Regions from separate parts of the Mesorhizobium sp. LSJC285A00 genome, predicted to be linked through region 2. Evidence: predicted binding sites of a transcription regulator. Region 2 holds the regulator's gene; each other region holds the start of a gene.

Region 1 (4,689 bases), on a different contig from region 2:
GGCGTAAACGAGGTAGAGCAGGATGCCGCCGAACAGGAACAGCGGCGCGAATCGCTTGTAGGCCGGCCGCCGAAAGATTTGCGGATAGCGTTCCTCGATCGACTGGACCTGATCAGTGGTCAAAGCGGTCATTTAAGCGCTCATCAGAAAAGCTTGCTCGCCGACCAGCTTGCGGCGCAGCCAGGCGGAGAACTGGTCGACGATGAAGATCGTCGTGAACAACAGCAGCACCAACGCCACCGTCTTGGCGCCGAAACCGCGCGATATCGAGAGCTTCAGTTCCTCGCCGATACCGCCGCCGCCGACGGCGCCGATAATGGTCGAGGCCCGCACGTTGATCTCGACGCGCAGCAATGTGTAGGACATGAAATTGGGCAGCACCTGCGGCAGGTCGGCGAAGCGCACGCGCTCGAACCAGTTGCCGCCGACCGCTCTCAGGCCCTCTTCGGCGCGCATGTCGATGTTCTCGTTGATTTCATAGAACAGCTTGCCGAGCGCGCCGATCGAATGCAGGCCGATGGCGATGATGGCTGCGATCGGCCCGGTCGAGACAATGGCGGCGAACAGGCCGGCAATGACGATTTCGGGAAAGGCGCGCAGCAATTCCATGAAGCGCTTGACGACGAGCCGCAGCGCCGGATGCGGCGTCAGGTTGCGCGCGGCGATGAACGAAAACGGCACGGCGAAGATGAAACCGATGAAAGTCGAGACCAGCGCCACGTTGAGTGTGGTCAGCATCAGCTCGAAATATTCGGGGATGTAGAAGCCGCCCCAGACATAGACGCGGCCGAGCGGGAAGTTGAACTCCTGGGTGCCGGTGTCATGCGGCGAGGCGATGTCGAACAGCGCCCGCCAGACGTCGTTCCAGTCCTTCGGGATCAGCCAGCTGAGGAAGTCGAATATATGCGGCAGCCGGTCCCAGAAGTGACCGGCATTGGCCTCGTCGGCGAACCACATGCTCGACAGCGTCGCCGCCAGCAGCAGGCCGATGCCGAGGATGGTATAAAGCCGCCGCAACGATATCTGGCGCTGCCAAGCGTTGGCTACCTGCAGGGTCGCGTTGGAGCGGGCTGTTGCTGAGATGGTCATGATCGGGACATGCAAAAAGGGCGGCGTTTTTCACGTCGCCCTTTCTGATTTTGCCGTCAGCCGCCGATGGCTGCCTTACGGGCTTCGACGATGACGTTGTAGAAGTCAGGCTTGACCGGGACGTAGCCGGTGAAGTCGCCGCCTTCGACGCCTTCGAAACAGGCCTTGTCCTTCTTCGGCAGGTCGGTGAAGAAGGCGGCAAGCTTGGCGGTCATGTCGTCGCCGAGCGCGGTGCGCACGACCAGCGGGCCGTTCGGGATCAGGCCCGAGCGCCAGACTTCGACGAAGTCGTTGGGGTCGACGGCGCCCTTGGCGGTGACCTTGTGGAAGGTGCCGGAGGTGTAGCCGTTCTTGAAGTCGCCGATGCCGGAGGAATCGTCAACCGCAACGTCGACCTTGCCGTCGCGAACGGCGAGGATGTTGTTTTCATGGCCGCCATTGAACTGGGTCGAGGCGAAGTAGGCGTCGTTCGAGGCGCCGGTGTCCTTCGGGATCTGGGTCAGCGGGATCAGGTAGCCCGAGGTCGAGTCCGGATCGGCGTAGCCGAGCTTCTTGCCCTTGGCCGACTTGATGTCGGTAATGCCCGAAGACTTCAGCGCCAGGCCGATGGAATAATAGCCGGTGGCGCCGTCGGTCTGCTGGGTGGTGAGGATCGGGGTGACCGCCTTCGGGTCCTTGATGTAGACGCTGGCGTAGCCGGAAGCGCCGAGTTCGGCGAAGTCGAGCGTGCCGCCGAGCAGGCCCTGGATGACGCCGTCATAGTCGGCGGCGGGGAACAGCGAGACCTTTTCGAAGCCGAATTCGGTCTTCAGGTGATCGGCCAGGCACTGATAGTTGCGCAGGCGGTCGGTTTCGTTCTCTCCGCCGAGGATGCCGACGCGGAATTCCTTGAGGTCGGCCGCATGCGCGGCGCTGGTTGCCATGGCGAGAGCCGAAACGGCGCCGAATACCATCTTCCTGAACATTTGATGTCTCTCCTGTAAGTTCCGGCCCCGCGCCGGCAGCGTTCTTGATTTTTGCAAGTGCCCTTGACGCGGGCGGTCGATCCAGTGCGGCTCAGTTTTCGTCCATGATCTTTTCCGAAAACCGGTATCCACTTTTCGGGATCATGGATCAGTACCCGGGGAATGCGGGCTCGAGCGGGCTGGCGGATGCGGCGATCTTTTGCTTGTAGGCGATGCTGGTCGAGGTGATGGCCTCGGAGATATCGACGCCGTTGCCGTCGGCGCCATAGACCAGGCGCACGGCCTCGCGGTTGAGCGCTTCCGGCGGACCGTCGAAGACGATCTTGCCGGCAGCCATGCCGATGATGCGGTTGCAATAGGTGCGGGCGGTGTCCAGCGTGTGCAGATTGGTGACGACGGTGATGCCTTCGCGCAGGTTGATGTCCTGCAGCGAGTCCATCACCACCTTGGCGTTGAGCGGGTCGAGCGAAGCGATCGGCTCATCGGCGAGCAGCACCTTGGGCTGCTGCATCATGGCGCGGGCAATGGCGACGCGCTGCTGCTGGCCGCCAGACAGCGTGCCGGCTGGCTGCAGTGCGGTGCGGGCGATGTCGAGGCGCTCGAGTGCTGCAATCGCCTCAGCGCATTCGGCGCGGGTAAACATGCCGAGCAGGTTGGAAAAGGTCGAGCGATGATTGAGACGGCCGAGCAGCACATTGGTTAGCACATCGAGGCGCGGCACCAGGTTGAACTGCTGGAAGATCATGGCGCAGTCGCGCTGCCAGCGTCGCAGCGGCGAGCCACGCAGCCGCGAGACCTCGGCACCGTCAAAAAAAATCGATCCCTGGCTGGGGTCGATGAGACGGTTGATCATGCGAAGGAGGGTGGATTTGCCGGCGCCGGAACGACCGATGATGCCGACCATCTGGCCCTGCGGGATCGACAGGTCGATGGCGCTGACAGCGGTGTTCTTGCCAAATCGGCGCGAGACGCCGCGGATTTCGAGCGTGGCAGGGGTCGATAACATCGAAGAGTTCCAGACCTGAATTGATCGTCTGGTTCTCGCCTAGCGCAGCGACATGAACCTGCCATGTCATCACGATGTCAGTTTTGTTACGCTCCACAGCCGTGCGGCAAGTGGGGGTGATCGCACCCGATCAGGCGCCGTATTTCTCGAGGAACGCGTCTGCCTCGAGTACGCGAAAATCGTCGAGCGCGGCGCGCAGCCTGGCGTGGTCCCAGTCCCACCAGGCGAGCGCCTGGTAGCGTTCGGCCGTGCGGCGATCGAAACGCTCGCGGATCGGCTTGGCTGGCACCCCGCCAACGATGGTGTAGGGCGCGACATCCTTCGACACCACAGCGCCGGCGCCTACGGCAGCACCATCGCCGACGGTGACGCCGGGCAGGATGGTCGAGCCGTGGCCGAGCCAGGTGTCGTGGCCGATGGAGACGCGTTTGGCGCGGCGCTGGGCGAAGAATTCTGTTTCGTGCTCGGCGTCGTCCCAATAGTCGGAGGCGCGATAGGTGAAGTGATGCAGCGTCGGCCGCCAGGTCGGGTGGTTTGTGGCGTTGATGCGCACGGCGGCGGCTATGTTGGAGAACTTGCCGATGGTCGCGCACCAGACGACGCAGTCCTGCATGATGTAGGAATAGTCGCCGAGGATGCTTTCGGACACGCGGCTGCGGTCGGCGATCTCTGTCCAGCGCCCCAATGTCGAGTTCTCGACCTGCGCCGTGGCGTGGACCAACGGCGCTTCCGATAGTTTCCTGCTCATGCAGCGATTTTTCCGGCGGCGAAAGAGGTCACGTCGATGATGCGATCGGCGACGGCGTCACGCACATCCGGGTCATGGAAGATGCCGAGCAAGGCGACACCGCCGGCCTTCTTGGCGGCGATCAACGCAACCACAACGTCGCGGTTTTTCGAATCGAGCGAAGCTGTCGGCTCGTCGAGCAGCAAGACCGGATGCTCGGTGATGAAGCCGCGCGCGATATTGACGCGCTGCTGCTCACCGCCCGAGAAAGTCGCCGGCGGCAGCGCCCAGAGCTTTTCCGGCAAATTGAGCTGCCCCAGCAAGGTGCGTGCTTTTTTCCGCGCGCTCTCGCGGTCCTCGCCGCGTTCGACCAGCGGCTCGGCGACCACGTCGAGCGCGGAGACGCGCGGCACGGTGCGCAGGAACTGGCTGACATAGCCGATCGTCTGGCGGCGCACGGAAAGCACCGTGCGCGGGCTGGCGATGGCGAGATCGATCAGGCCGCCCTCATGCTGAACGATGATCTGGCCTTCATCGACGGCATAATTGCCATAGAGCATTTTCAGGATCGAGCTTTTGCCGGCGCCGGAAGGCCCGCCGAGCACGGCGCATTCACCGGCCCGGATCGAGAATGAGACGCCGGCGACAACCGGCAATCTGATGCCGTCGCGCAGATGCATGGTGAAGCTTTTGGCGACGCCGGAAACAACGAGGGGCGTCGGCATCAGAAGGTTCTCCAATCGTTGTTCGTCCGCGGGCCAACACCCCCCTCTGCCTTGCCAGGCATCTCCCCCTCAAGGGGGGAGATTGGCTGTCGCGTTCGACTTCGCCATTCTTCTGCATCGTAGAAGGGGCGGGACATAAAAGCTGCTGATCTCCCCCCTTGAGGGGGAGATGGCCGG
Region 2 (4,689 bases):
CCCGTGTCGAGGAGCTGATCGACGAACTGCGCCAGAACTACACGATCGTCATCGTCACCCACTCGATGCAGCAGGCGGCGCGCGTGTCGCAGCGCACGGCGATGTTCCATCTCGGCTATCTCGTCGAGGAGGGCGCCACCGACAAGATGTTCACCAACCCCGACGACAAGCGCACCCAGGACTACATTACCGGCCGCTTCGGCTGAGCCGTCCGGCGGGTGAATTTTCAGGCACGAGGACCAAGATCATGGGTGAACATACCGTCGCCTCCTTCGATGAAGAGCTCGGGCAGATCAGCAAGCTGATCCGCGACATGGGCGATCTGGCAGGCTCGATGGTCAGCGGCTCGACCAGGGCGCTGCTCAATTCGGACAATGCGCTGGCACAGCGTGTCGTTTCCGACGACGCCATCATGGATGCGCGCCAGCGCGAACTGGACGACCGCGCCATCACGCTGATCGCCAAGCGCCAGCCGATGGCCAACGATCTGCGCGCCGTGGTCGGCTCGATCCGCATGGCCGGCGACCTCGAGCGCATCGGCGATCTCGCCAAGAACATCGCCAAACGCGTCGGCACCGTGGGCTTGAGCGTCACGCCGCGCGACCTCTCGCACTCCATCGATGCCATGGCGCAACTGGTGCTGATCCAGGTGCAAGGCGTCGTCGAGGAATATGCCGCCACCGATGCGGCAGCTCTTGCAAAACTCAGGAATGACGACGAGCGCATCGACGTCAAATACACGTCCGTGTTTCGTGAGCTCTTGACCTACATGATGGAAGACCCTCGCAACATCACCGCCTGCACGCATCTCTTGTTCTGCGCCAAGAATCTTGAGCGCATCGGCGATCATGTCACCAACATCGCCGAAAATGCGTATTATGTGCTGACCGGCCAGCAATTGCCCGCCAATCGTCCGAAGCAGGACGAGACGGCGATGGCCACGCCGGCCTGATGAGGGTGAACTGCCTATGATCGCGCCACGCATCATGGTCGTGGAGGACGAGGAGCCGCTAGGCGTGCTCCTCCGCTACAACCTCGAATCCGAAGGCTATCACGTCGAGGTGGTGACACGCGGCGACGAGGCCGAGATCCGCCTGCAGGAAAACGTGCCCGATCTCCTGGTGCTCGACTGGATGGTGCCCGCTGTTTCCGGCATCGAGCTCTGTCGGCGGCTTAGAGTGCGGCCCGAAACCGAGCGGCTGCCGATCATCATGCTGACCGCGCGCGGTGAGGAAAGCGATCGCGTGCGCGGCCTGTCCACCGGTGCCGACGACTATCTGGTCAAGCCATTCTCGACGCCGGAGTTCATGGCGCGCGTGAAAGCGCTGCTGCGCCGGGCCAAGCCGGAAGTGCTGTCCAGCGTGCTCAAGGTCGGCGACATCGTGCTCGATCGAGAATCGCACCGGGTCTACCGCAAGAAGAGCGAGATCAGGCTCGGACCGACCGAGTTCCGGCTGCTCGAATTCATGATGCGCCATCCCGGCCGCGTGTTCTCGCGCAGCCAGCTGCTCGACAATGTCTGGGGCGAGACGATCTATATTGACGAGCGAACCGTCGACGTGCATGTCGGGCGGCTGCGCAAGGCCGTCAACAACGGCCGCATGCCGGATGTCATCCGTACCATTCGCGGCGCCGGCTACGCTATCAGGGAAGACTAGGATGCTGCGCGTCGCGCCGTTGCCGGCCATTCAGGCGACATGCTTGCCGGATTTTGCCTGAATGCCCGGCGCGAAAATCTCCTGGTCGACGAAGCCGAGCGCGCGCATGGCACAGCCTTCGCGGATCAGCGGCAGCTCGTTGGGCTCGGTGTCGAAGGAGATCGATTTCGAGTGCTGGCCGCCGGCGGTCTGGGCGATCGCTTCGCGCAATGCCGGTTCGATCAGGTCGAAGGCGGCAGCGCTGACGCCGACCATGGCGACGGGTGCCGGATCGATCAGAGCAAACAGGCTGCCGAGGCCGAAGCCGAGCGCCTCACCGGCCCTGCGATAGGCTTCGCGCTCCGGGCCATCGGTTTCGCGGGCGCGCGCGGCGAGTGCGCGCATATCAGCGTCGCCGATATCGACCGGCTCGGCATCTTCGCTCATCATTCTGGCGCTGCGCCAGATGGCGTAGTTTCCGGCATAGGCCTCGACGCAGCCGCGCCGCCCGCAGCGGCAGAGCGCGCCGCCCGGACGGTGGATCATGTGGCCGAACTCGCCGCCCGAGGAATGGGTGCCGGTGAACAGTTCGCCTTTCAGCACCAGTCCCATGCCGATGCCGTGCGACAAGAGGATGGCGATAAAATTGTCGCGGTAGCGCTCGGGCTGGCGCCATTGCAGCGCCACCGCCATCATATTGCAGTCGTTCTCCATGGTGGCCGGAATGCCGAATTCCGCTTCCAACATGTCGGCGAAGGCAATGTCGGTCAGTGGCGTGATTGGCGACCACAGCATGGCCCGCGCCTGCGAATCGGTGATGCCCTGGATGCCCATGGCAATGCGGGCGATGCTCTGGACGTCCAGGTCCGGGTCCTCGAGACGCCGCCGGACGATTGCTACGCATTCGCCGATCAGTTCGTCGCGCGGCATGGTCAGCGTGTCGAGCCGGCGCTGTTCTTCCGCGACCACCTGGCCGGCATAGTCGATGACGGTGACGGAGAGGAAGTTCAGCGACAGCACCACGGTCATCACCGCCGCCGCTTCCGGATTGAGGCCAAGGCCGACCTGCGGCCGGCCGCGTTTCAGCGAGCCGGTCTCGCCAGGCTTGCCTTCAATCAGGATGCCTTCTTGAATCAGATCAGACGAGATTGCCGATATGGTCGAATGGCTGAGGCCGGTGGTCGCCGCAATCTCGGTCCGCGACGGCTGGCCGGCCCGGCGCACGGCCGAAATCACCATCGCGCGGTTGCGACGGCGCAGATCGTCGTGGCGGATTCCAACCGACATTTGTTTCCTCCCGGCCTCCTCGCGCCTCATGATAGTGAAGGCGTTCGACGGCACCAGCCAAATATTGGCAGACGCCGGCAGCCCTGTCATTGTTTATTGCGGAGCTCGAAAAAATTCGGCAAGGCCATCAGAAACCATCAGAATCGATGTTGACAGCGCTTTATCATTGAACCAGTATTTTTTCGAGGCTCGAAAAAATGGAGCCTCTGTGTGCAGGCCTTCGGGCCGGTTTTGTCGCGCCGTGCGCGGCGCAGGGAGGGTTATAATGAACAGATTTGCAGCCGCCATGCTGGCGGGCGTCGCCATGTCGCTGGCGCTGGTCTCGGTCGCGCAGGCGAAGGACAAGGTCATCGGCGTGTCGTGGTCGAACTTCCAGGAAGAGCGCTGGAAGACCGACGAGGCGGCGATGAAAACGGCGATCGAGGCTGCCGGCGACAAGTACATTTCCGCCGACGCGCAGTCCAATCCCGGCAAGCAGCTGACCGACGTCGAAAGCCTGATCTCGCAGGGCGCCAACTCGCTGATCATCCTGGCGCAGGACGCCTCGGCCATCGGCCCGGCGGTGCAGAAGGCGCTGGACGAAGGCATTCCGGTCGTCGGCTATGACCGCCTGATCGAGAACAAGGACGTCTTCTACCTGACCTTCGACAACAAGGAAGTCGGCCGCATGCAGGCCCGCGAAGTGTTCAAGGCGAAGCCCGAAGGCAACTATGTCTTCATCAAGGGCTCTGGCTCGGATCCGAATGCCGATTTCCTGTTCTCGGGCTCGATGGAAGTGCTCAAGGAAGCCATCGACTCGGGCAAGATCAAGAATGTCGGCGAGGCCTATACCGATGGCTGGCTGCCGGCCAACGCCCAGAAGAACATGGAACAGTTCCTGACCGCCAACGACAACAAGGTCGATGCCGTGGTTGCGGCCAATGACGGCACCGCCGGCGGCGTTGTCGCCGCGCTGACGGCGCAGGGCCTCGCCGGAACGGTTCCGGTCTCGGGCCAGGATGGCGACCATGCCGCTCTGAACCGCATCGCACTCGGCACGCAGACGGTGTCGGTGTGGAAGGACGCGCGCGAACTCGGCAAGAACGCCGCCGAGATCGCCTCGCAGCTTGCCGATGGCAAGAAGACGGGCGACATTGCCGGCGCCAAGGACTTCACCACGCCTGGCGGCAACACCGTCAAGTCGCTGTTCCTGACCCCCGTCGCGATCACCAAGGACAACCTCAACGTCGTCATCGACGCCGGCTGGATCAAGAAGGACGAAGTCTGCACGGGCGTCGCCGCCGGCAGCGTCGCGGCTTGCAACTGATCTCGACGACTTGAAGAAATGAGGCGCCGCGGCTGTCAAGCCGCGGCGTTTTCTCTACGAGAATTGTGTGTTTCCGCCATCGGCGGCAAACTTCTAGGCTGTGGTCCGGCATCCGCGCCAGACGGCAAGCCGCTGGAGGACATCATGACCGACACGACCTCAAATCCGCAGGCCGATACGGCACGAGCGTCTGAACTCGGCGCGGTCGCCCGGTTCCTGAAAGCGACCGAGCTCGACACGCGCATGCTCGGCATGGTCGGCGCGCTGCTGGTCGTCTGGGTCGGCATACATATCCTGTCGGGTGGGCTTTTCCTGACGCCGCGCAATCTTTGGAACCTGTCGGTGCAGACGTCCTCGGTCGCGATCATGGCGACCGGCATGGTACTGGTCATCGTCATGCGCAACATCGACCTTTCGGTGGGCTCCGTCGAAGGCGTGATCGGCATGATCATGGGCGTG
Region 3 (4,689 bases), on a different contig from region 2:
CGCCGGCCTGCGCACCGGCTGGTGGAACCCGCTGCCGGCCTCGCTGGGCTTGTCGATGCGGTTTTATAACTAGCAGTCCTTCATCGCACCGCGACAGTGTTGGATCTTTTGAAGTCAGCGGGACAGCACTCCCCTCTGGCCTGCCGGCCATCTCCCCCGCAAGAGGGAGATCAGCCGTTTTGCCCGCGCTCCTGCTGCAACGCCGGCGATTTTGGCGAAGGCGACGGCGATATCCAATCTCCCCCCTTGCGTGGGAGATGTCCGGCAGGACAGAGGGGAGTGGGAAGGATCGCTACGTCGACGATCTAGACTGCCGAGTGTCCGCTCGCCATCCATAGAGCCAGTCGAGGTCGGCGGCGAGCTTGTCGGGCGAGCGCATGGCCAGGAACAGATTGCGGGCGATCGCCACCGGGCCGGCAGCATGCCAGGCGAGGCGGTTTACGGCCCCACGACGCGCGGCCTTGGCGACACGCGGCCGCCGAAGATTTTCCCAGATTCGAAAACTTCTGGGCAGATCGCCAGGGAAATCGGCGATAGCGTCGGCAAGCGTGATGGCATCTTCGATCGCCATCGCGGCACCTTGCGCCGCAAACGGCGTCATCGCGTGCGCGGCGTCGCCGATCAGCGCGATGCCCTGCGGGCTCGTCCACCGCTGTTGTTCGACGGTGTGGATCGGAAAGGCCGTCCATGGGCCGGCCAGTGCCACAAGCTTCGTCAGGCCCGGCGCGGTGCCGCGCAGGGCAGCCGTGAGGATCGCGGGATCGGCATGGCCCGACCAACCTTCGGCCATGCGCTCGCCCTTGGTGAAGGCGGCGAGATTGAAGGCCCGGCCTTTGCTGACGGGATAGGCGACCATGTGGAAGCCTGGATGCAGGAACGTGGTGACGCAGTCGGCGGCGCCGATCGCGACAAAGGCTTCGCCGGCCGCACCGTCGGCTGCGATTGTAGCCCGCCAGGCGAGTTCGCCCGAAAAACGGCTTTTGACGAAGTCCTCGCCTGCGAGTTGCGCCCGGACCGCCGACCAGACGCCGTCGGCGCCGACCAGCAGTTTGCCGCGTGCCTCGATCTCGCGGCCGTCCACTTCGGCGGTCACGGCGACATATTGCGCGTCTTTGACGATGCCGGTCACGCGGGCGCCAGTGATGAACTCAATCTCCGGCCGTTCAGCCATTTGCGCCAACAGCGCTGCCTGCAGATCTGCGCGGTGAGCAACGAGATAAGGCGACTGCCAGCGCGCTTCGGCGGCGTGCCCGAGCTGTACCCGCGCCAGTTCGCGCAGCGTCCCGGCGTCCTTAAGCACGACCGCTTCCGGCCGCAACGCTGCGGGCAGCAGTCGGTCGAGCACGCCGAGTTTTCTAAGAATGCGTGTTGCGTTGGGCGAAAGCTGGATGCCGGCGCCGGCCGCTTCGAGGTGCTGTGCCTGTTCGATAAGCTTTACCGGATAACCCCGTCCGGCGAAGGCAAGGGCAGCGGTCAGCCCGGCGATGCCGGCCCCGGCGATTATGACCTGCCGGGACCTGATGTCTTCCATCGGGCTTGTCGCGGAAGGATCAGGCGGCCTGGTCGATATAAAGGCAACCAGCCGGCAGCGTTTCCGTCGCCCTCAGCTTCGCCGAATAGCGGTAGAGCGTCGAGCAGTAGGGACAGACCTTTTCATTGTCGTCGCCCATGTCGAGGAACACATGCGGGTGGTCGAAGGGCGGGTTGGCGCCGGTGCACATGAATTCCTTGACGCCGATGTCGATTGCCGGATGGCCCGCATCGTTCTGGAAATGGGGAATGGAACCGCCTGCCATCGTCGTCTCCTTGATCTCGTCGAAAAGCATCTGGAACATAACAGGCCTGTTTGCAAGATCGATGAAATGAAACTGTCGCAAAAGCCTGTCAGAGGATACGTTGAGCCGGTTAAGTGCATGTCCCTGAAATCGGAACGGTTTTCGCCGAAGGGTCATGCGCCACAAAAGCGTGTTAGAGGCATGGCACGTCCAGCGGCGCTCCAAGGGACGGTTGGCGGGGGAAGAGCAGGAACCATGAACGAACTGAAGCCGGTGCAGAGCGAATTCATCAATGTCGAGGTGGCGAGCCCCGAGGGCGGCAACCCCGATCGGTTCGTCAACCGTGAGTTCTCCTGGCTGCAGTTCAACCGGCGTGTGCTCGAGGAATCCCAGAACCAGCACCATCCGCTGCTCGAACGCGTCCGTTTCCTGTCGATTTCAGCCGCCAATCTCGACGAATTCTTCATGGTCCGCGTCGCCGGCCTTGCCGGCCAGGTGCGCGAAGGCATTGCGCTCAAGAGCCCCGACGGCCGCACGCCGGAGCAGCAGCTGGAACAATTGCTGCGCGAGGTCGAGCGGCTGCAGGAGGACCAGCAGAACAGCCTTTCGGCGCTGATGCTGCTGCTCAACAAGGAAGGCATTGAGAGCATCACCCGCGATGCACTGACCAAGGATGAGAAAGTCTGGCTGGAAGACCATTTCCAGGACCAGGTCTTCCCGGTCCTGACTCCACTGTCGATCGACCCGGCGCATCCGTTTCCGTTCATTCCCAATCTCGGCTTCTCGATGGCGCTGCAATTGCGCCACCGCAAGAATGGCGAGGAGATGAGCGCGCTTCTGCGCCTGCCGGTGGCGCTGAAGCGCTTCATCCGCCTGCCCGACCGCAAGCAGCACGTTCGCTTCATTCCACTGGAGGAGGCTGTCGGCCTCTATATCGGGAAGCTGTTCCCCGGCTATGAGGTCAAGGGTTCCGGCACCTTCCGCATCATCCGGGACAGCGATATCGAGGTCGAGGAAGAGTCGGAAGATCTCGTGCGCCTGTTCGAGACGGCGCTGAAGCGGCGCCGCCGCGGTTCGGTCATCCGCATCGAATTCGACAAGTCGATGCCCGGCGAATTGCGCGAGTTCGTCGCCGGCGAGCTTGGCGTCTCTTCGAGCCGCATCAGCGTTCTGACCGGCCCGCTGGCGCTCAGCCAGATTTCCGAGATCGTCGCCGTGCCACGCGACGACCTGAAGTTCACCCCCTACAATCCACGCTTTCCCGAGCGCATCCGCGAGCATGGCGGCGACTGTTTCGCGGCCATCCGCGAGAAGGACATCGTCGTCCACCACCCCTATGAGTCCTTCGACGTGGTGGTCCAATTCCTGCGCCAGGCGATGGCCGACCCCGAGGTGGTGGCGATCAAGCAGACGCTCTACCGCACCTCCAACGACAGCCCGATCGTGCGCGCCTTGGTCGACGCGGCCGAGGCCGGCAAGTCGGTAACCGCCCTGGTCGAGCTCAAGGCGCGCTTCGACGAGGAAGCCAACATCCGCTGGGCGCGCGACCTCGAACGCGCCGGCGTCCAGGTCGTGTTCGGCTTCCTCGAACTCAAAACCCATGCGAAAATGTCGCTAGTAGTGCGGCGCGAGGACGGCAAGCTGCGCAACTATGTCCATCTCGGCACCGGCAACTACCATCCGGTGACCGCGCGCATCTACACCGACCTGTCCTTCTTCACCACCGATCCGACGATCGCGCGCGATGTCGCCCAGCTGTTCAACTTCATCACCGGCTATGCCGAGCCGACCGATGAGATGCGGATCGCCATCTCGCCGTTTACGCTGCGCAGCCGTATCCTCAAGCACATTGCCGACGAGGTCGCCTACGCGCTGGCTGGCCGTCCGGCGCGCATCTGGATGAAGATGAACGCGCTCGTCGATCCCAACATCATCGACGCGCTCTATGACGCCAGCCGTGCCGGCGTCGAGATCGATCTCGTCGTGCGCGGCATCTGCTGCCTGCGGCCGCAGGTGCCCGGCCTGTCGGAAAACATCAGGGTCAAGTCGATCGTCGGCCGCTTCCTCGAACACAGCCGCATCTATTGCTTCGGCAACGGCCATGGCCTGCCGTCGGACGAGGCGATCGTCTACATCGCCTCGGCCGACTTGATGCCACGCAATCTCGACCGCCGCGTCGAGACCATGGTGCCGATCACCAATCCGACGGTGCATGAACAGATCCTTGGCCAGATCATGCTGGGCAACATCATGGACAACCAGCAAAGTTTCGACGTATTGGCTGACGGAACCTCCCGGCGCGTCGTGCTGGAGGAGGGTGAGGAACCGTTCAACGCGCAGGAATATTTCATGACCAATCCGAGCCTGTCGGGACGGGGTGACGCGCTGAAGTCGCATGCGCCCAAGCGCATCGCGCAGTTCAAGCGTCGCAAGAAGAACACCGGCTGATGATTTCAACGTCCCAAGGCCGGCTGCAGGATCGCCGGCCGCTGTCCATCATCGACATCGGCTCGAACTCGATCCGCCTTGTCGTCTATGAAGGGCTGGCGCGCTCGCCGACCTTGCTGTTTAACGAAAAGATGCTGGCCGGTCTCGGCCGCGGCATCGTTTCGACCGGCAAGCTCGATCCCGAGGCGGTGACGCGCTCGATGGAGGAGTTCCGCCGTTTCCGCGCGCTCTCCGACCAGGCGGGTGCGGAGCACATGTTTGTGCTGGCAACGGCCGCGGCCCGCGAAGCGATCAACGGCCCCGATTTCATCCACCGGGCCCAGGATGTGCTCAAGACCGAGATCCGCGTGCTCACTGGCCGGCAGGAGGCGCATTATTCGGCGCTTGGCGTCATTTCGGGCTTCCACCCCGCCAATGGCATTGCCGGCGATCTTGGCGGCGGCAGCCTGGAGCTTATCGACATCAA
Region 4 (4,689 bases), on a different contig from region 2:
ATCGTCGACGCGATCGCACGGGCGAAGGCGGCGAAGTAGCGCCGAGAGAGGCCTGCGTCTCGTTCAAGTAAGCGGCAAACGCCAGCGCGAGGCACCCCCCTCTGGCCTGCCGGCGATCTCCCCCTCAAGGGGGGAGTCGCAACGGCTTTCGTCAATTTTCAGCGCCGAAAGAAAAGCGCCGCCAGCGAAGCTGCCAATCTCCCCCCTTGAGGGGGAGATGCCCGGCAGGGCAGAGGGGGTGCCTTGCACCCACGTGACTAGTTATCCACCCGACCAAACGCCGGCACGTTGCCGATGAGGGTGTGCTTGTCCTTGCCACAGGCGAAACTCTTCGCCTTTTCGTCGGCCAGCTTGCGCGCCTGGTCATTGGCCTGCGGGTTGCCGGTGGCCAGCACGAGGCCGATGGTGCAGCCGTCGCGGGCTTCCATCTGGGCGACCTTGGCGACGAGCAGCACTTCGGTCGGCTTGTTCTCGTCCTCGGGATTGCTGATCGAGCGGCGGTGGATGACGGCAAAGGGAACGGCAACGTCGCCCTTGGTCTCGATGCGCCACTCGACCTTGGCGCCGGACGAGTTGAAGCCGGAAAAGCTCTCCCAGACCGAGGTCATGTCGCCGCCGGGCGGAAATCCGTAGAACAGCGATTCACGGGCGTCGTCATAGGCGATCAGCACGGGATAGCCACGATAGCCGGAGCAGGCGAGTTCGGCCCATTCGCCGTCGCCTTCCTGCGCCTGCGCATAGGTGACGCAGTCCTTTTGCGAGTCGAGGTCGGTGTAGACGCTTGATATGCCGTCGGCATGGGCGGTTTGGGATAGGGCGGCGAGGGCGAATGGAACAAGCAGCAGGGTTCGCATGCGGACGTCTCCCGTGAAGTTCGCCCCAGCCTATCGCCAAATCTGCGGCCGGCCTAGCGTGCCAATCTCAACGTTGGCGCCGCCCAAATCGCCCTGCCGGGCAATTCTCCCCCTGAACGGGAGAAAGTGGCCGGCTGCGCCGCTGGCGACAACCTTGCAACGCTGGCAATTGGCGAAATCGTGATGAGAGCGTTCCTCGCCCCATTTCCGGGAAAGGATGCCGGCAGGTGAGGGGCGGCGCCAACGTTCGAAATGTTATTTCTTCAAGCTCGCCTCGATCAGCAGGTCGGCGTTGTGGGCGACCGCTGCCGCCGGGCCTCCGAGGCCGAAGAGCTGGCCACTGATATAGGCGCCTTCGATCAACAGCAGCAGGCCGTCGCCGAGCGTGTCAGGGTCTTTAGCGCCCATCGCTGCGGCCATCGCGCGCAGGCGGTGGCGCAACTCCTGCTTGTTGGCCTCGCTGACGACGCGCGCCGGATGGCCATGTTCGGGATATTCCACCGCCGCGTTGGTCATGCCGCAGCCGCGATAGTCCGGCCTTTGCGTGCGCTTGCCGACGCGAGTCAGGAAAGCCCTGAGCTGTGCCCGTGGGTCGCCGGGATGGGCAGCCACGGCTTCGTCGAAACGCTCCCAATACTCACGGTCATATTGCCTGAGATAGGAAGCGGCGAGCTCGTCCTTGGAGGGAAAGCTGCGGTAGAGGCTGGGCTTGGTGACGCCGGCGCGCTTGACGATCTCGTCGACGCCGATCGCCCGGATGCCGCGGCGGTAGAACAGGTCGTACGCCACGTCGAGGATTTTCTTGGCAGCCTTGGGCGGTGCGGCTGCATGACCGTCTTTGATGGTCAGTTCAATATTTTTGTCCGTTGGCATGGTATGACTCGATTGACGTGTTACCGATCGGTACGTATACATGTCCTCACCCTGCAACGTACCGGTCAGTAACATGATAGCTCAATCCCGTCCCTTTGGCCAGCGCTACGCTTTCGTCGTGGTTGGCGTCATCTTCCTTTGCCTGTTGATCGCGGCCGGGCTTCGTTCCGCACCCTCGGTGATGATGCTGCCGTTGGATAAAAGCTTCGGCTGGGGGCGCGATACGGTTTCGATTGCCGCTGCGATCGGCATCTTCCTTTACGGCCTGACCGGGCCGTTTGCCGCCGCATTGATGGAGCGTATCGGCTTGCGCCGCACGCTGCTTGCCTCGCTTGTGATCATGTCGGGCTCGACCGCGCTCAGCCTACTGATGACCGAGCCCTGGCACCTGTTCCTCACCTGGGGCGTGTTTTCCGGCATCGGCTCCGGCGCGGTCGCCACCGTGCTCGGCGCCACCATCGTCAACCGCTGGTTCAAGACCAATCGCGGCTTGGTGATGGGGCTGATGTCTGCCTCCAGCGCCACCGGCCTGTTGGTGTTCCTGCCGCTGCTGGCATCGCTCGCCCAGTCGGGTGGCTGGCAGCCCGTCGCTACCGCCGTCTCGATCGCCACCGCCTGTCTTCTGCCGCTGGTCTGGCTGTTGGTTCCGGAGCGTCCAGCTTCGATCGGCATGGTGCGCTATGGCGCCGGGGCCGATGACGTGCCGCCGGTATCGCCGGCATCGCAAGGCAATTTCCTGGCGCATACACTCAACACGCTGCGCCGCGCCGCCGGCACCCGCGTCTTCTGGTATCTGTTCGCCACCTTCTTCATCTGCGGCTTCACCACCAACGGGCTGGTCGGCACGCATCTGATCTCCTTCTGCGGCGACATGGGCATCCCCGAGGTACAGGCCGCGGGCCTGCTGTCGCTTATGGGCATTTTCGACCTGATCGGGACGACGCTCTCGGGCTGGCTCACCGACCGTTTCGACCCGCGCAAGCTGCTCGGCGTCTACTACGGCATTCGCGGCCTGGCGCTGATCTATCTGCCCTATTCCGGCTTCTCGGCGACCAGCCTGATCATCTTCGCCGTGCTCTACGGTCTCGACTGGATCGCCACCGTGCCGCCGACGCTCAGGCTCGCCAACGAGGCCTTCGGTGACCGCAGCGGCCCGATCGTGTTCGGCTGGATCGTAGCCGGCCACCAAGTCGGCGCCGCCACCGCCGCCGCCTTCGGCGGCACCATGCGCGAACTGCAGGGCAATTACGAACTGGCTTTCCTGATCGCCGGCATGACGGCGAGCGTGGCTGCGTGTCTGTCGCTGCTGATCAATACGAGCAGGCCGGCTTTCGATCCGGAGCCGCAAGCGGCGTAAGGCGCGGTACTAATCTCCCCCCTCAGGGGGGAGATGGCCGCGAAGCGGCCAGAGGGGGTCCGTGCGACCGGACTCAGCCTCTTGCGCATAGGAGGTCGGCGCTCCAAGCGAGGCGACCCCCTTCTGTCGCCTTCGGCGACATCTCCCCCCTCAAGGGCGGAGATCACCTGTCGATTGTTATCAAAGTTTCATCTTCCCGAGATGTGGCTGAAACATTGAAGCTGGAGCTTGCTGGCACCGTTCGAAGCCATCAGGAGACAGCCATGAACAAGATCTCGTTGACCCGCCGCGCTTTCGTCACCTCTGCCAGCGCCGCCGGTCTGCTCGGCGCATCGGGGCTCGCTTTGCCCTATTATTCGCGCGCCAGCCAGCGCCCGGCCTTCACCCATGGCGTCCAGTCCGGCGATGTCGATGCCTCGAGCGGCATGGTGTGGACGCGCACCGACCGGCCTTCGCGCGTCACGTTCGAAGTGTCGTCGACGGAAAACTTCGCCAATGCGACGCGGCTGGCGCCGCTCGATACCTCGCCGGCCAGCGACTTCACAGTCAAGCGCCTGCTTACCGACCTCGCCTCCGACCAGGATATCTTCTACCGGATGACTGCCGCCGACCTGTCGGATATCAACGCCGTTTCCGAACCGATCGTCGGCCGTTTCCGCACAGCACCCGCCTCGAAGCGCGACATAAAATTCGCCTGGTCGGGCGACACGGCCGGCCAGGGCTGGGGAATCGATGAGACCGGCATGAAAACCTACGCCACCATCGCCAGGCACACGCCGGATTTCTTCCTGCATTCCGGCGACACCATCTATGCCGATGGCGCCATGAAGGACGAGGTAGACCTGCCTGGCGGCGGCAAGTGGAAAAACGTCGTCCTGATCGACGGCAAGCGCAAGGTGGCCGAGACGCTGGATGAGTACCGCGACCAGTGGAAATACAACATGATGGACAAAAACGTTCTGGCCTTGAGCGCCATCTGCCCGACCTTCTACCAGTGGGACGATCACGAGGTGCTGAACAACTGGTCGGATTCGAAGAATCTCGGCGCCGACAGCCGCTACACCGAAAAATCCATCCATGTGCTCGCGGCGCGTGCGGCGCGCGCCTTCCATGAGATGACGACGATCCGCTACGAGCCGTCCGAGCCCGGCCGCGTCTACCGCAAGATCGCGCATGGGCCGCTGCTCGACGTGTTCTTCCTCGATATGCGCTCCTATCGCGGCCCGAACGGCCCCGACATGCAGGAGGACATGACGCCGCAGTCACGCATGCTGGGCGAACAGCAGACGAAATGGCTGAAGCGCGAGCTGACGAATTCCAGGGCGACCTGGAAGATCATTGCCGCCGACATGCCGCTCGGCCTCGTCGTCTGGGACGACGGCGCCAAGAAGGTCGGCGCGGAAGCCATCAGCAATGGCGACAATGGCCTGCCCAAAGGCCGCGAGCTCGAGATCGCCGACCTGTTGCGCTACATCAAGAGTGCCGGCATCACCAACACGGTCTGGTTGACCGCCGATGTCCACTACACGGCGGCGCACTATTACAACCCCGACAAGGCGCGGTTCCAGGATTTCAATCCTTTCTGGGAATTCGTCTCGGGCCCGA

The links. The regulator PhoB, encoded in region 2, activates phosphate uptake and scavenging genes when phosphate is short. The targets are predictions, from matches to a motif close to TGTCATNNANCTGTCAT.
Region 1: the regulator PhoB is predicted to act here: its motif matches at 3,135-3,151, upstream of phnC (phosphonate ABC transporter ATP-binding protein).
Region 3: the regulator PhoB is predicted to act here: its motif matches at 1,859-1,875, upstream of X726_RS147775 (RNA degradosome polyphosphate kinase).
Region 4: the regulator PhoB is predicted to act here: its motif matches at 3,260-3,276, upstream of X726_RS160940 (alkaline phosphatase).

The regions. Positions count from the first base shown of each region.
Region 1 covers NZ_AYVK01000013.1:139,361-144,049, reverse strand. The annotation lists gene phnE (phosphonate ABC transporter, permease protein PhnE) at 1-132, opposite strand, end outside; gene phnE (phosphonate ABC transporter, permease protein PhnE) at 133-1,089, opposite strand; gene phnD (phosphonate ABC transporter substrate-binding protein) at 1,146-2,054, opposite strand; gene phnC (phosphonate ABC transporter ATP-binding protein) at 2,203-3,060, opposite strand; gene X726_RS155325 (DapH/DapD/GlmU-related protein) at 3,191-3,808, opposite strand; gene phnL (phosphonate C-P lyase system protein PhnL) at 3,805-4,512, opposite strand.
Region 2 covers NZ_AYVK01000015.1:53,935-58,623, reverse strand. The annotation lists gene pstB (phosphate ABC transporter ATP-binding protein PstB) at 1-206, shown strand, start outside; gene phoU (phosphate signaling complex protein PhoU) at 248-952, shown strand; gene phoB (phosphate regulon transcriptional regulator PhoB) at 969-1,658, shown strand; gene X726_RS154045 (ROK family protein) at 1,689-2,924, opposite strand; gene xylF (D-xylose ABC transporter substrate-binding protein) at 3,190-4,230, shown strand; gene X726_RS154055 (sugar ABC transporter permease) at 4,375-4,689, shown strand, end outside.
Region 3 covers NZ_AYVK01000027.1:77,273-81,961, forward strand. The annotation lists partial or broken gene X726_RS01000000167170 (TIGR02117 family protein) at 1-73, shown strand, start outside; gene X726_RS147785 (FAD-dependent monooxygenase) at 293-1,531, opposite strand; gene X726_RS147780 (zinc-finger domain-containing protein) at 1,551-1,796, opposite strand; gene X726_RS147775 (RNA degradosome polyphosphate kinase) at 2,031-4,223, shown strand; gene ppx (exopolyphosphatase) at 4,223-4,689, shown strand, end outside.
Region 4 covers NZ_AYVK01000006.1:39,318-44,006, forward strand. The annotation lists gene ppa (inorganic diphosphatase) at 1-39, shown strand, start outside; gene X726_RS160955 (hypothetical protein) at 258-854, opposite strand; gene X726_RS160950 (TetR/AcrR family transcriptional regulator) at 1,110-1,727, opposite strand; gene X726_RS160945 (MFS transporter) at 1,801-3,084, shown strand; gene X726_RS160940 (alkaline phosphatase) at 3,348-4,689, shown strand, end outside.